2 regions of the Gordonia sp. ABKF26 genome follow, and region 2 is predicted to be linked to the other one. Evidence: predicted binding sites of a transcription regulator. Region 2 holds the regulator's gene; the other holds the start of a gene.
The links. Region 2 encodes LexA, which represses DNA repair genes until DNA is damaged. Its sites were predicted from a motif close to CGAACANNTGTTCG; they were not measured.

Region 1 (7,344 bases), 850 kb from region 2:
TATCGCGAGCCGCCCAAGGCCCCGCCCGGGTGTGATCCGTATCGTCGGGAGATCTAAAGCCCCCGACGCTTGACCTTGACACGGTGTCAAGCGGTCAGGTGGGCGGTGAAGGAGGTGGTCGATCATGACCGACCAGACAACCCGCCCACTCGATCCGGCCCTGATGGCAGCATTGTCGGCCGATGACGCGTCGATGCGGCTGCGGGCCGCGATGGCGGCGGGCAGCAACCCGCATCCCGGGTATGCCGAGGAGCTGATCCGACGCTGCGGCGTGGAACCGGACTTCTTCGTGCGGGACATGTTGACCTGGGCCCTGACGCGGTTGCCCGCCGAACTGACGGTGCCCGGCCTCATTCCCGAGCTGGCGTCCGCGTCTCCGCAGGCGCGGGCACAGGCGCTACACACCCTGTCGAAGATCGGTGACCGGTCGGCGTGGACGTCGATCACCCCCGCGCTCCTGCACGATGCGGACGACGAGGTGGCTCGCGCCGCCTGGCGGACCGCGGTCGTCCTGGTCCCGGCGGGCCGGGAGGCCTGGCTCGCGAACGAACTGGCCGGCGAACTCGGCCGCGGGAGCACCGACGTCCGACGGAGCCTCAGCCGTGCCCTGGCCGGACTCGGCGACGCCACGGCCGGACCGCTTGCCGTCGCGAAACAGCGGGGCAACGGCGCGGTGCGCGCACACGTCGTGGCCACCGAACGGCTGATCGACGACCCGGACAGTGACTTCGCCGCTGCGTCGGACTTCGTCGCGCCGACGACCAGCCCTGTCCCCGACGACGATTCGGCCGTCGAAACAAGGGACGGAATGTAGCGGTGCTGATCGGCGAGGTGGCGCGGCAGACCGGTTTGAGCAGCCGGATGCTGCGCCACTACGACTCACTCGGACTCGTGCGACCGACCGGCCGGACGTCCGGCGGCTACCGGGAGTACTCCGAGGCCGACCTCGAGCGGCTCATGCACGTCGAGAGCCTCCGATCGCTCGGACTCTCGCTGCGCGACGTCGGCCGCGCGCTCGACGAGCCGGGGTTCGCACCGGACACGCTCATGGACCGCCTCATCGACGACACGAAGGCGAGGATGGCTGCCGATGCCCAGCTCCTCGCGCGTCTACAGGACGTGCGGGGTGCCGGGCCCACCGAGTGGTCCGCGGTGCTGGGAGTGGTCAGACTGCTCCGTGCCGTCCAGTCCGACAACGCGGCCGATCGTCAGACTGCCGCGATGCTGGCCGGCGAGGTCAGGGTGTCCGGGGACTCGCTGGCGGACGCACTCCTGAAGGAGCCCGATCCCAACGTCGCCGGTGCCCTTCGGTGGGCGCTCGCGCAGAGACCCGGCGGTGTCGACCGCCTCGTCGACGGTGCGGCCGACCCCGATCCGGTTGTTCGACGCCGGGCGGTCACCGCGCTCGCCGCGATCGAGGGGACCACACAGGTCACGTCGGTTCTCGAGGGACTGCTCGCCGATCCCGATCCCGCCGTCCGACGCACCGCTGCCCTGACCCTCGGACGCCGCGGTGCCGCGGTCTCGGTCGATGCCCTGGTCGAGCTCATCGGTGCCGGCGACCGCGATGTCGAGGCCGCCGAGGTCCTCGCCGGCCACGAAGCCCACCGCGAGCGGATCGTCGACCTGCTCGTCGACCGCCTGGGTGCCGACCCCGACGCGTCCGTTCGATCGCGCCTGGTGCAGGCTCTCGCCGAAATACCGGGGACCTCGGCGACCTCCGCCCTTCAGGTGTTCATCGGCGACGCCGACAGCATGGTCGCCCGGACGGCGTTCGTCATCCTGGATCAGCGACCGGACGACTGAGCGACTTCTCTCAATCCGTTGCGACAGAGCCACAATGGCGCGATTCCCCGATCCGGGACATCGCAGAGCAGGGGCGCGTGATGTCGCCGTCGATTCTCACTCGACGTGAAACGTTGGGGCTCATGAGACTTCTGTTCACCTCGGCTCACTGCAGTTCACTGCAGTTCACTGGCGGTACTGCTGTTCACTGAGGAGACACAAGTGAATTACGTTGGCGTGTAGATCAATTGGGCATCATTGGTTGTGGAAACTGCTCGTCTTCGAACGGATTATCGAGTACCTTGGTGGCATGACCCCGATTGCCGAGATGCGAGACTTCGTGATCACCCTCGAACCACCCACCGACCCGACCGGCCGGGAGATTTTCGACCGACTGGACGAACTTCGGTTGCTGTACAACGTCGTCGGTCATCAGATCGCCGTGCACGCAGCATCGTTCGAAGCGACCGGCGCGGCAGACAAGGTGGGGTCGACCACACGCGGGGTGCTGATCGAGATGGGTTTCGCGCCGGCTGTCGCTCACCGCAGCATACGGATCGGAGAGCGGATCGACTCGTTGCCGAAGCTCGGCGACTGCGCCTCCGACGGGCATCTGGCGAGCGAATGCGTCGACGCGGTTGTCCGCGGCCTGACCGTCATCGAGAAGCAAACACCCACAGGACTTTCGGACGAGGACCGGGCGGCGTATGAGTCCGAGCTGCTGGCTCAAGCCTTCTCGGGTGCCACCCCCACCGAGATCGCCGACCACGCACGCACCATCGCCCACCGCAACGCCGACACCGCCGACGACGCCATCCCGGTTGCCGAGGACGCCTCGCTGAACGTGGTGAACTCGCGCATCACCGACGATGGCCGTGTGGAGATCAAGGCCGACCTCACCGCTGTGGTCGGTGAGAAGTTCCTGTCCATGATCGACGAACGATCCTGCCCGCGACCCGAACCCGACGGCAGCGAGGATCGACGGACGCGGGACCAGCGGTGGGCCGACGGCTTCGAGTTGTTGATGGATCAGGCGGCGATCGGAGCGACCCTCGACACCAGCGGTTCGCCTCGAACCCAGCTGTTGGTGACGATCCCGGCCGATGCGAAAGATCCGGCGCGACTGCCATGGGTCGGTCCGGTGTCGCAGACCACCGCCAAGCGACTCGCGTGCGACGCCCTTGCGAGCGAGATCGTCCTGGACGGGGAAGGCGTGCCCTTACAGATGGGGACAAGTAGGCGGCTCTTCCCGTCCCACTTACGAAAGGCCATCACGGTCCGTGACCTGTGTTGCATCAAATGCGGTGCGCCCGCTGCACATACGCAGGTGCATCACATCGTGCCGTGGATGGACGGCGGCCCCACCGACCTCGACAACGGGTGCCTGATCTGCCAGCGCTGTCACACCCAGGTACATCATCACGGCTGGGAAGTGACGATGGGACATGACCGCCACCCCTGGCTGATCCCGCCTGCTGACATCGACCCACAGCGCCGCCCGCGGCCCGCCTACAACCGACGCACGATGCGACTCGACGACGTGTTCGTGTAGGTCCTGCGTCACCGCACGCACTGCCGGACAAGCCATCTCAGACGGGACCGAGCACCCGACACGACAACACCTCACGACCACAGATCCTGACGGCATGGCCGTCGCGGCGTTCCTTGACAACTCCACAGTGTGAAAGCCGAGCACGGCGTGGGCGTCGTTGCGGTCCGTCTCCTGGATCTCCGGGAGATGGACCGCAACGAATCCGCGTTACTCGACGCGTTACTTGACGCATCAGTCGTCGCGGTCTTGGTCGCGTCAGTCGCCGCCGTCTTGGTCGCGGCAGTCGCCGCCGTCCCGGTCGCCTCAGCCGTCACCGTCTCGGTCGTGTGTGCCGCCACCACGCGGGTCTGGCCCTCGCCACCTCGGACGCTGCATTGTTCTGCACCTGGGTCGGCGCATGAGCCCGTTCATGGACCAGCACGATGGTCAGCGAGCTGGTGGTGACCGTTCCGCAGCTCCCGCGGCCTCCGCAGACCCAGCGCCGCGCGCAGGATCAACACAGCGCCGACCAGAAATCGTCTGGACCGCAATTGGGTGCCGTCCCGGCCGGTCGGTAGTCTGTTGGGCACTATGGCACCCGATCTGACCAGCCCCGATCCGTCCGGCGCATCCCACGGCGACGGACGCCCGTACTACATCACCACCGCGATCGCCTACCCCAACGGCGCTCCGCACATCGGGCATGCCTACGAGTACATCTCCGCCGATGCGCTCGCGCGGTTCAAGCGGCTCGACGGGTTCGACGTCCGGTTCCTCACCGGCACCGACGTCCACGGGCAGAAGATGCAGCAGACCGCCGCCGCGGAGGGCATCCCCACCGCCGAACTCGCGAAGCGGAACTCCGACCGTTTCCAGTCGCTGCAGGAACGCCTCGGGTCCAGCTTCGAGCGCTTCATCCGCACCTCCGACGAGGACCACAAGCGCGCCTCGGAAGAACTGTGGAAGCGGATGAGCGACCGCGGCGACATCTACCTGGACAAGTACTCGGGCTGGTACGACGTCCGGGACGAGACGTTCTACGCGGAGGCCGACACCCGGGTCGACGAGTCCGGCGACCGCGTCGCCACCGACACCGGGCATGTCCTCACCTGGACCGAGGAAGAGACCTACTTCTTCCGCCTCTCGGCGTATCAGGACAAACTGCTGGAGCTCTACGAGTCCCGGCCGGAGTTCGTCGGTCCCGACGTCCGGCGCAACGAGGTCATCAGTTTCGTCAAGGGCGGCCTCACCGACCTGTCGGTCTCGCGCACCACCTTCGACTGGGGCGTCCCGGTACCCGGACATCCCGAACACGTCATGTACGTGTGGGTCGACGCCCTGACCAACTACCTCACCGGCGTCGGTTTCGCCGACGACCCGGAGACCTTCGCGCGGTTCTGGCCTGCCGACCTGCACATCATCGGCAAGGACATCATCCGATTCCACTGCGTCTACTGGCCCGCGTTCCTGATGAGCGCCGGGGTCGAGTTGCCCAAGCGCGTGTTCGCGCACGGTTTCCTGTTCAACAAGGGCGAGAAGATGAGCAAGTCGGTCGGCAACGTCGTCGACCCGGAGAACCTGATCGACGAGTTCGGTCTCGACCCGGTGCGCTACTTCTTCCTCCGCGAGGTGTCCTATGGTCAGGACGGTTCGTACTCGGCGGAGGCGATCGTGTCCCGCATCAACGCCGACCTCGCCAACGAATTCGGCAACTTGGCGCAGCGCACCCTGTCGATGATCGGCAAGTACTTCGACGGCACCCTGCCGGCACCGGGCGAGTTCACCGACACCGACACCGCGCTGCTGACACGTGCGGATTCCCTGCTCGACATCGTGCGCGCCCACATCGACAACCAGGCCATCCACCTGGCGCTCGAGGCGCTCTGGTCGACGCTGGCCGAGACCAACCGGTACATCTCGGCACAGGAACCGTGGAAGCTCGCCAAGACCGACCTCGACCGCACCGGCACGGTCCTCTACGTCTGCGCCGAGGTGGTGCGCATCGTCGCGCTGCTGAGCCAGCCGGTCATGCCGGAGTCGTCCAACAAGATCCTGGACCTCCTCGTCGTCGGCGACGACCGCCAGTTCACCGCAGCCGCCACCCGGTTGGAACCCGGTACCGCGCTGCCGAAGCCGACTCCGGTGTTCCCCCGGTACGAGAACTGAACCCGCACATCGAGAATGGTCGCGTGGGACGGGGTGGGGTCGGACTCGCTCGGCCCGGACGCGGTGGCGCCGGCACTCGATGTGCTGCGCGCACTGCACGCCGAGACCGCCGCGCGTCGCCTGCCGCCGCCGGCCGCGCTGATCGGTGACTGGTACGACGCCGACGCCGTCATCGCACCGTCGATCGAACTGACACCCGGCTGCCTGCCCCCGGATGACCCCGACCGGTTCTGGTTCGGGTACCTCGGGTTTCCCGTGCGGCCGCACGATGCGTCGCTGCCACCGAACGTCGGCGGACACACCGACGGCGTGCTCGTACTCCGCGACGGACGCTGGAGTCGCACCGGCACCGGTGTACCCGACTGGGCGGAGGCGGCCGTGCGCGCCGCCGGAGACCGGGCGGACCCCGTCACGCGGCGCGGATCCGCCGCTGCATCGACGGCGGAATGGCATGCGCCCGAACGGAGTTCACATCTGGATGCCATCGCACAGTGCCTCGACGCCATCCGCGCCGGAGAGGTCTATCAGGCGTGCGTGTGCACCCGCTTCACCGGCACGCTGAGCGGCCGGCCCGTCGAGTTCTTCACCGGACTCGCCGGCGCCACCGCGCCGGCGAAAGCCGCTTTCCTGCAAGGTGACTGGGGGGCGGTGGCGAGCCTGTCGCCGGAGTCGTACCTGCGCCGGACCGGCAACATCATCTCGTCGTCGCCGATCAAGGGCACCCTGCCCGCCTCCGCCGACCCCGATGCGCTGGCCGCCTCTGCCAAGGACATCGCCGAGAACATCATGATCGTCGACCTGGTCCGCAACGATCTGGGCCGGATCGCGGTGACCGGCAGCGTGCGGGTCCCCGAACTCCTGACCGTCGTACCCGCCCCCGGCGTCTGGCACCTGGTGTCGCGGGTGGAGGCGATCCTGGCGCCGGGAACGGGCAACGACGCCGTCCTGGCGGCGACGTTTCCGCCGGCGTCGGTCACCGGCACCCCGAAGCTGCGGGCGATGGAACTGCTCGAGGGCTGGGAGTCCGACGCGCGCGGCGTGTACTGCGGGGCCATCGGCATGGCCGGCCCCGGGCGGGCACTCGACCTCAACGTCGCCATCCGGACCGTGGAGATCACGCCCGACGGGGCACTCGCCCTCGGTGTCGGCGGCGGGATCACCATCGACTCCGACCCGGCCCGGGAATGGCAGGAATGCCTCGACAAGGCCGCCAGCATCGTCGGGTCGCGCGGTTGGGCATGATCGACCCCCTCGTTGGGTACGATTCCGCCATGACTGTGCCCATCCGGTCGTCCACCGATCTCGCGGTGCTCGATCGTGATCTGCGCCGTGACCACGATGCCTTCATGTCGGGCGGCACCCCGCGTGCCGACGTCCCGGGGGATGTCGTCGAATCGTGGGGCCGTGTCCGGGCGGGCAGGCACCGGTCCACCGTCAACACGCACAACCCAGGCCACATCTCGGACGACGAGCTCGAGACCCGGCGCGCCACGCACCCCCTGAGAGACGCGGTACAACCACTTCAGCGATTGTTCGCCCAGTCCGCGGACGATGCCTCGATGACGCTGGGCGTGTTCGACGCGGACGGCGTGCTGTTGTGGCGCGGCGGCTCGGCGTCCGTTCTCCCGGAGGCCGACCGGCTCGAACTCGTCGAGGGCAGCCGATGGGACGAGAACTCCACGGCGACCACGGCGGTCGGCCTCGCCGTGCACCTCCAGCGCCCGACCCGGCTGTTCGGTGCCGAGCACTACTACAGCTCGCTGCACGGGCTGTTCTGCACCGCGGTGCCGGTGCACGACCACCGCACCGGCGACATGATCGCCATCGCGGGCCTGGCGGGCCCGGCCATGGAGATGCAGCCG
Region 2 (7,344 bases):
GGCGCGACCGACGACGGGGTCACGGTCGTGATCCCGCAGGCTTTGCTCCCCCATGTGCGTCCGGCCGGATTCGACTGGTCGGTCCCCGGCATGCGCGCCGAACTGGCCACCGCACTGGTCAAGTCCCTGCCGAAGCAACTCCGCAAGAGCATGTCCCCCGCGCAACGATTCGCCGACCTCGCCCTCGGCCGACTCACCCCCCGCAAGGAGCCGCTGGCCGCCGGACTGGCGCGCGAGCTGTCGGCGATCACCGGGATGAGGGTCACTGCAGCTGATTTCGACGTCGAACGAGTGCCGGCTCACCTCCGGATGCACTTCGCGGTCGCCGACGATGCCGGACGGATCATCGCCCGCGCGGACTCGTTGTCCGAGCTCCAGCAGAAGGGTGTGCCCGCGGCGCCGCGAACGGTGTCACGCACGCTGTACCGGGCCTGGACCGCCGACGGGATCGGCACGCTCCCCGAACAGACGACGGTCGACGTCGCCGGGCAGCGGCTGACCCGGTACCCGACGATCGACGTGGTCGCCGATGACAAGGGCCGCCCGCGTGGCGTGATCGTCGTGGACGCGTCCTCCCCCGACGCCCGCGAGCGTCTCCGTCGTCGCGGGCTCGTCGCCCTGCTCGAACTGGCGATTCCCCCGCTGTCCAAACGCCTCGCCGGCTCACTCGATCCGGCCGAACGACTCGCCCTGAGCCTGAGTCCCTATGCGGACATCGAGGCACTGCTCGCCGACTGCACTCGACGGGCCATCCGGGACGCGACCATCGGTGTCGCCGACGCCGAGCTGGCGGCAGTCCGCTCGCCACAGTCCTTTTCGGCCTTCCTCGAGCGGATCAGGCCGCGCGTCGCCGAGGCCGCCCCGGACTATTTCTCGCTCGCCGTCGCGGCGCTCGAACGGCTGGCGCCGGTCCGCGCGGCGATCGACCGGCACGCCGGATCGCTGGCTGCCGACGACGTCGCCGAGCAGATCGACCATCTCGTGTTCGACGGCTTCGTGGCAGCCACCGCACGGCGGCATCTGGAGAACCTGCCGCGGTACCTCGACGGTGCGCGGGCACGTCTCGAGGCGCTGCCCGCGTCCGCCGCGCGCGACAAGGCCGGCGTCGCGGTCGTCGATCGCGTCGTCGAGCGGTGGGCCCAACGGCTCGAACAGGTCCCTGAGCACCGACGGGCGATCGTCGACGACGAGGCGCAGTGGCTCGTCGAGGAACTACGGGTCGGGTTGTTCGCCGAGCGTCTCGGTACCGCGTTCCCCGTGTCGGAGAAGCGCGTCCTACGAGCTCTGGACCGACTCGGCTGAGACGGGATCGGTGGTGGCGGTCTCGACACGTCCGCCACCGGACGCCGACGACTTCAGATCGTCGATCTCGCGCTGGAAGTCGTCCACCGAGTCGAACGACCGGTACACCGACGCGAACCGCAGGTACGCCACCTCGTCGAGATCACGCAGCGGACCCAGGATCGCGAGACCGACTTCGTTGCTGGGGATCTCGGCCGATCCGCTCGCGCGCACCGTGTCCTCGACCTGCTGGGCGAGTTGCGCGAGTGCGTCCTCGGCGACGTGCCGGCCCTGACAGGCACGACGCACACCGCGCATGACCTTCTCGCGACTGAACGGCTCGGTGACCCCGTTGCGTTTGACCACGGCGAGCACGGCGCTCTCCACCGTGGAGAATCGGCGCCCGCACTCCACACACGAGCGACGCCGTCGGATGGCCTGCCCTTCATCTGCGACACGCGAGTCGATGACCTTGGTGTCGTCGTTCTTGCAGAAGGGGCAGCGCATCGTGTCCTCACGCAGGTCGCGGGACGCTGGAACGCACCGAAACCGTGCGCCCGGCCGCTTCTCGGCCGGCCCCTGTGACATCGAGGATACCGCCCGGCCTCAGCGGTACCGGGGGGTGAGCAGGGGCTGACCCACCTGCAGCGCACTCGACGGCAGATCGTTCATCGCGACGATCTCGTCGATCACGATGTCGCGGGGCATCTCGGGCGCCACCCGGCCGGCGATCGTGCTGAGGGAATCCCCGGCGCGCACGTGGACGACCTCTGCGCTCACCGCGGCGGGCGTCATCGAGTCCGAATAGTTCTGACCGACGACACCGAACACCCACACGACGAACGCGAGGCCGACGCCGGCGAGGACCGCGACGGCGGTGCGGCGACGGCGACGGAACACCGCTGCATCCGGACCGACCGGCCCGCGGCCCCGGGCACCCACCGGGGAGCCGCAGTGCGTGCCGCCGACGCGTGGCGTCAGTGGCGACCCGCCCACCGGACGGTTGCCTGCCGGCCGGTTGTCGACGGGCCGAGAACCGTCGGACAGCGGGGTCCGGGTCCGGATACGGTCGGCGCGGTCGGTGCGCGCCCGGATGGTGTCGGGACGCTCGGTACGGACGGGAGCGACGAGAGTGGCGGTGCGCATGGTGCCCTCCGGGTGTTCGGTGCGGGATCTTCGGGTGTTCGGGTGTCTGGCGTTCGGTGTTCGAACTTCGATCAGATGTTCGATGCACTGATGTTCGAATTTGTAGCACGGCGCACCGACAAAGTCTCGCGACACATCGAACAAATGTTTGAGGTGCAGGTCGCACTCCGCTAGGCTCGGACGCGGCTGAACATCCCCACGGGCCATCTACCAGCACGTTCCGAAAACGAGAGGAACCGAACATGAGTGACACCGGCGATAGGCGCGGCCGAGCGCGGGGAGCCGACGACGAGGCCCCTATCGACGTCGCCGCCGCCGAGGCCTCACTCACCCCGCGCCAGCTCGGGGTCCTGGAAGTCATCCGCCGCTCGGTACGCGAGCGCGGTTACCCGCCGAGCATCCGCGAGATCGGCGACGAGGTCGGCCTGGCCTCGACATCGTCGGTCGCCCACCAGCTACGGACCCTCGAGCGCAAGGGTCTGCTCAAGAGGGATGCGAACCGGCCGCGTGCGGTCAACATCGCGCCGAGCGAATCGCCGTCGCCGGAGACCCCGTCGGCCGGCCGGCTGCCCGAGCCGACCTTCGTGCCGGTCCTCGGCCGGATCGCGGCCGGTGGCCCGATCCTGGCCGAGGAGGCGGTCGAGGACGTGTTCCCGCTTCCTCGCGAGCTGGTCGGCGAGGGCTCGCTCTTCTTGCTGCGCGTCGTGGGCGAGTCGATGATCGACGCCGCCATCTGCGACGGCGACTGGGTCGTCGTGCGGCAGCAGAACGTCGCCGACAACGGCGACATCGTCGCAGCGATGATCGACGGCGAGGCCACCGTGAAGACCTTCAAGCGTCAGGGCGCCAATGTGTGGCTGATGCCGCACAACGAGCTGTTCGATCCCATCCCGGGCAACGACGCCGTGATCCTCGGCAAGGTCGTCACCGTGATGCGGCGAGTCTGACCTCTCCCCCGACCGAACGGTCGAGCACCGCCGCGGCAGCTTCTCGCGCCGCGGCGGGGTCGGACGTGGCCAGCGCGGCGTCGGCGGCGGCGCGGCAGTCCTGGGCGGTCACCTCGCCGAGCCGAGCCCCCACCGCGGCGGCCGCGGTCGGCGCGCTGGACAGCGAGGTCACCCCGAGACCGACGAGCACGCAGGCGAGATTCGGATCGGCAGCCGCCTCACCGCACACCCCGACCGGCTTGCCCTGGCGGACACCCGCTGCGGCGACACCCGCGATCAGGCTGAGCACCGCAGGCTGCCACGGATCGGTCAATCCGGCGAGATCGGCCGACATCCGATCGGCCGCCATCGTGTACTGCGTCAGATCGTTGGTGCCGATCGACACGAAGTCCACCTCGGCGAGCACGGCCTCGGCCAGGATGGCGGCCGCGGGCACCTCGATCATGACCCCGGCGACCAGGCCCCGGCCGCGGACCTCCGCGGCGAAGGCGCGCGCCTCGGACGGCGAGGCGATCATCGGCGCCATGACCCACGGCGCGACGTCGGAACCCGACGCGGCGTGCGCGATCGCGTCGAGCTGGTGGGCTCGGATCTCGGGATGCGCCAGGGCGATTCGATCCCCACGGACACCGAGCGCGGGATTGGATTCGTCTGGGTGGGTCACGAACCTCAAGGGCTTGTCCGAGCCGGCGTCGAGGGTACGGATCACCACCTTCTGGCCGTCGAAGGCATCGAGTACCTCGCGGTAGATCGCCGCCTGCTCGTCGACCGATGGTTCGTCGGCGCGTTCGAGGAAGGCGAGTTCGGTGCGGAAGAGTCCGACGCCCTCGACCGGGTGCCCGGCGGCGGCCCGCGCCGACGATCCGTCGGCGACATTGGCGAGCACCGAGACGGCGATGCCGTCGGCGGTCTGCCCCGGACCCGTCCACCCGGCGACGAGCTCGGCGTGCCGACGATCCTCCTCGACTCGCGCCCGCGCCGTCTCCGCGTCCGGCTCCACCTCGACCCGGCCGGTCGTCCCATCGACGAGAACCGTTGTGCCGGGTCCGATCTCGGCGAGATCGGCCACGGCCACCACACACGGGATCCCCAGTTGCCGGGCGATGATCGCGGTGTGGCTGGTCGGCCCACCCAGCCGGGTGACGAGCGCGATCGTGGTCGTCGGGTCGAGACCGGCGGTGTCGGCGGGTGCGAGGTCGTCGGCGAGCAGCACCGAGGGCACCTGCGGTGTCGGCACGCCCGGTTCGGGTAGACCGAGCAGTTCGGCGAGCACGCGGTCGCGCACATCGTTCAGATCGGTGACCCGCTCGGCCATCAACCCGCCGAGTTTGGTGAACACCGCCGCGAACTGATCGGTCGCGGCGACGGCAGCGGCCTCGGCCGTGGCGCCCTTGGTGATGAGCGCGCTCGCGGCCCCGATCCACCCCCGGTCCTCGGCGAGTCCCGCGGTCGCCGCGAGCACCTCCGCGGTCACCCCGGTGTTCTGGGAGGCGCGCGTACGCAGTCGCGAGGCGACGGCGCCGGCCGCCGTGGCGAAGCGTGTCACCTCGTCGGCACGACGCTCCTCGGGGATCTCCACGCCGACGCCGAGCTTCTCCGGCGAGTGATCGGGTCGCTCGCCCGGCCACAGCGCGGGACCGTGGGCCAGTCCGCCGACCACCGGGGTCCCTGTCAGGATCTGCGCCATCGTCTTGCCTCTCACTCGACTACCGATGTGACCACCGTTACAAAAAGTGCTTGACTTGTCAACACAAACAGGCGTAAACACAATTACTACAACATGCAATCCCACACGCCTCAACAAGCGGGGTGGTCGGAACCGGAGATCGGAGCGGTGTGTACGCCGAGGAGAGACAACAGGCGATCGTCGACGAGGTGCGCGTCGCCGGACGGGCGTCGGTGGCTGCGCTCGCCGAGAAGTTCGACGTCACGAGCGAGACCGTCCGTCGAGACCTCGCCGTCCTGGAGCGTGCCGGACATCTGCAGCGGGTCCACGGCGGTGCCGTGCGCGCCGAGGTCATGCGCGCCCTGGGCGAGCTCGGCATCGACGAGCGCGAGTCGAGCCAGATCGAACAGAAGACGGCGATCGGCCGGGCGGCGATCCGTTTCCTGCCGCCGGACGGCGGTTCCGTGCTCTTCGACGCCGGCACCACGACCTACCGCGCCGCCGAGGCGACCGCGCCCGATCGGAGGCTCACCCTGTTCACCAACAGCCTGCCCATCGCCGGCCTGCTGGCCGGCACCCACCCCGACGGGCTCCATGCGCTCGGCGGACGCGTCCGTGGTCTCACCCAGGCCACGGTGGGCGTCGAGACGGTGGACGCGCTCCGCCGCCTGCGGGTCACCACCGCGTTCCTCGGCACCAACGGTCTGAGCGAGTCCCATGGGCTGTCGACTCCCGATCCCGACGAGGCGGCGGTGAAAGCGGCGATGGTCGCGGCCGCGCAACGCGTCGTGGTCCTCGCCGACAGCTCGAAGATGGATCGCGAAGACCTCTCCTCCTTCGCCGGGATCGACGACGTCGACGTCCTCATCACCGACTCCGGGATAGACCCGGCCTTCTCGGCGGCACTGTCCGCGCGCGGCGTCGAGGTCGTGATCGCATGATCGTCACCGTCACCGCGAACCCCAGCCTCGACCGCACCCTCGAGCTCGGCGCACCGCTGGCACGCGGCGAGGTGCAGCGCGCCGGTACGGTCCGCACCGAACCCGGCGGCAAGGGCGTCAACGTGGCCCGCGTCGTCGCGGCCGCCGGCCTGTCCACCCGAGCCCTGCTCCCCGCGCGGACGGGCGACCCGCTGTGTACCGCACTCGACGAACTCGGACTCCCCTACGACGCGGTGCCCGTCGACGGCGAGGTCCGCTCCAACATCACGATCGCCGAGTCGGACGGCACGACCACCAAGATCAACGCTCCGGGTGTCGCGCTGACCGCGCGGGATCGCGATGCGCTCGTCGAACTCATCCGGGCGCACGCCGACTCCGCCCAGTGGGTCACCCTCTGCGGCTCCCTCCCGCCCGGCGTACCCGACAACTGGTACCGCGCGATCGCCGACGACCTGGTCCTGGCCGGGTGCCGCGTCGCGGTGGACACCTCCGGCGCCCCGCTCCGGGCGACCGTTGCCGGTCGCGTCGACCTGATCAAACCCAACGAGGACGAACTCGCCGAACTGACCGGCGCCGACCCGGCCACGCTGCGGGAAGCCTTGTCGCGCAACGACCTCGAACCCGTGGTCGAAGCCGCGACCACGATCGCGGAACAGATCGGCGGCAACGTCCTGGCCACACTCGGAGCCGCCGGCGCCGTCCTGGTCACCGCATCGGGCGTCTGGTCGGCGACACCCCCGCCGATCGTGCCGCGCAGCACCGTCGGCGCCGGCGACTCCTCGCTCGCCGGCTTCCTCATCGCCCAGAGCACGGGGGCCTCGCCCGCGGACTGCCTCCGGTCGGCGGTGGCCTACGGCGCCGCGGCCGCCTCGTTAGCGGGCACCCAGGCCCCGACTCCCGACCATCTCGACCTCCCCGGCGTCCGGGTGACCGAACTGTCGGGAGCCGCCCGCATGAGCTGACGCCACCTTCACGGACCCGCACCGCACATCCAGTACCACCCGTTGACCCCGTACCCCCTGTCACCGAAGGACATCCCATGACCGAGCAGATCATCACCGCCCAGACGGTGAGTCTCGACGTCGACGCCGGCGGCGATCCCGCCGCCGTCATCACCACGCTGGCCGACGCGCTCGCCGCGGCCGGCCGGACCACCGATCCCGCCGATCTCGCGCGGGCCGCGCTGGACCGGGAGGCCAAGTCCGCCACCGGGCTTCCCGGCGGCATCGCCATCCCGCACGCCCGGACCGCGTCGGTGACCACGGCCAGTCTCGCCATGGCGCGGCTGTCCCGGAAGGTCGACTTCGGCGCGCCGGACGGGCCTGCCGACCTGGTCTTCCTCATCGCCGCCCCCGAGGGGGGC

Region 1: AB4Z55_RS20445 (DUF222 domain-containing protein) is a predicted target of LexA. The motif match lies at 2,068-2,081, and genes of this name have one in related genera.

The regions. Positions count from the first base shown of each region.
Region 1 is NZ_JBGCVZ010000003.1:4,413,615-4,420,958, forward strand. Features, by position in the region: gene AB4Z55_RS20430 (glycoside hydrolase family 65 protein) at 1-57, shown strand, start outside; gene AB4Z55_RS20435 (HEAT repeat domain-containing protein) at 125-814, shown strand; gene AB4Z55_RS20440 (HEAT repeat domain-containing protein) at 817-1,806, shown strand; gene AB4Z55_RS20445 (DUF222 domain-containing protein) at 2,096-3,337, shown strand; gene metG (methionine--tRNA ligase) at 3,908-5,482, shown strand; gene AB4Z55_RS20455 (aminodeoxychorismate synthase component I) at 5,498-6,724, shown strand; gene AB4Z55_RS20460 (transcriptional regulator) at 6,754-7,344, shown strand, end outside.
Region 2 is NZ_JBGCVZ010000003.1:3,565,688-3,573,031, forward strand. Features, by position in the region: gene hrpA (ATP-dependent RNA helicase HrpA) at 1-1,302, shown strand, start outside; gene nrdR (transcriptional regulator NrdR) at 1,276-1,788, opposite strand; gene AB4Z55_RS16465 (LysM peptidoglycan-binding domain-containing protein) at 1,888-2,427, opposite strand; gene lexA (transcriptional repressor LexA) at 2,670-3,374, shown strand; gene AB4Z55_RS16475 (phosphoenolpyruvate--protein phosphotransferase) at 3,352-5,061, opposite strand; gene AB4Z55_RS16480 (DeoR/GlpR family DNA-binding transcription regulator) at 5,211-5,981, shown strand; gene pfkB (1-phosphofructokinase) at 5,978-6,943, shown strand; gene AB4Z55_RS16490 (fructose-specific PTS transporter subunit EIIC) at 7,021-7,344, shown strand, end outside.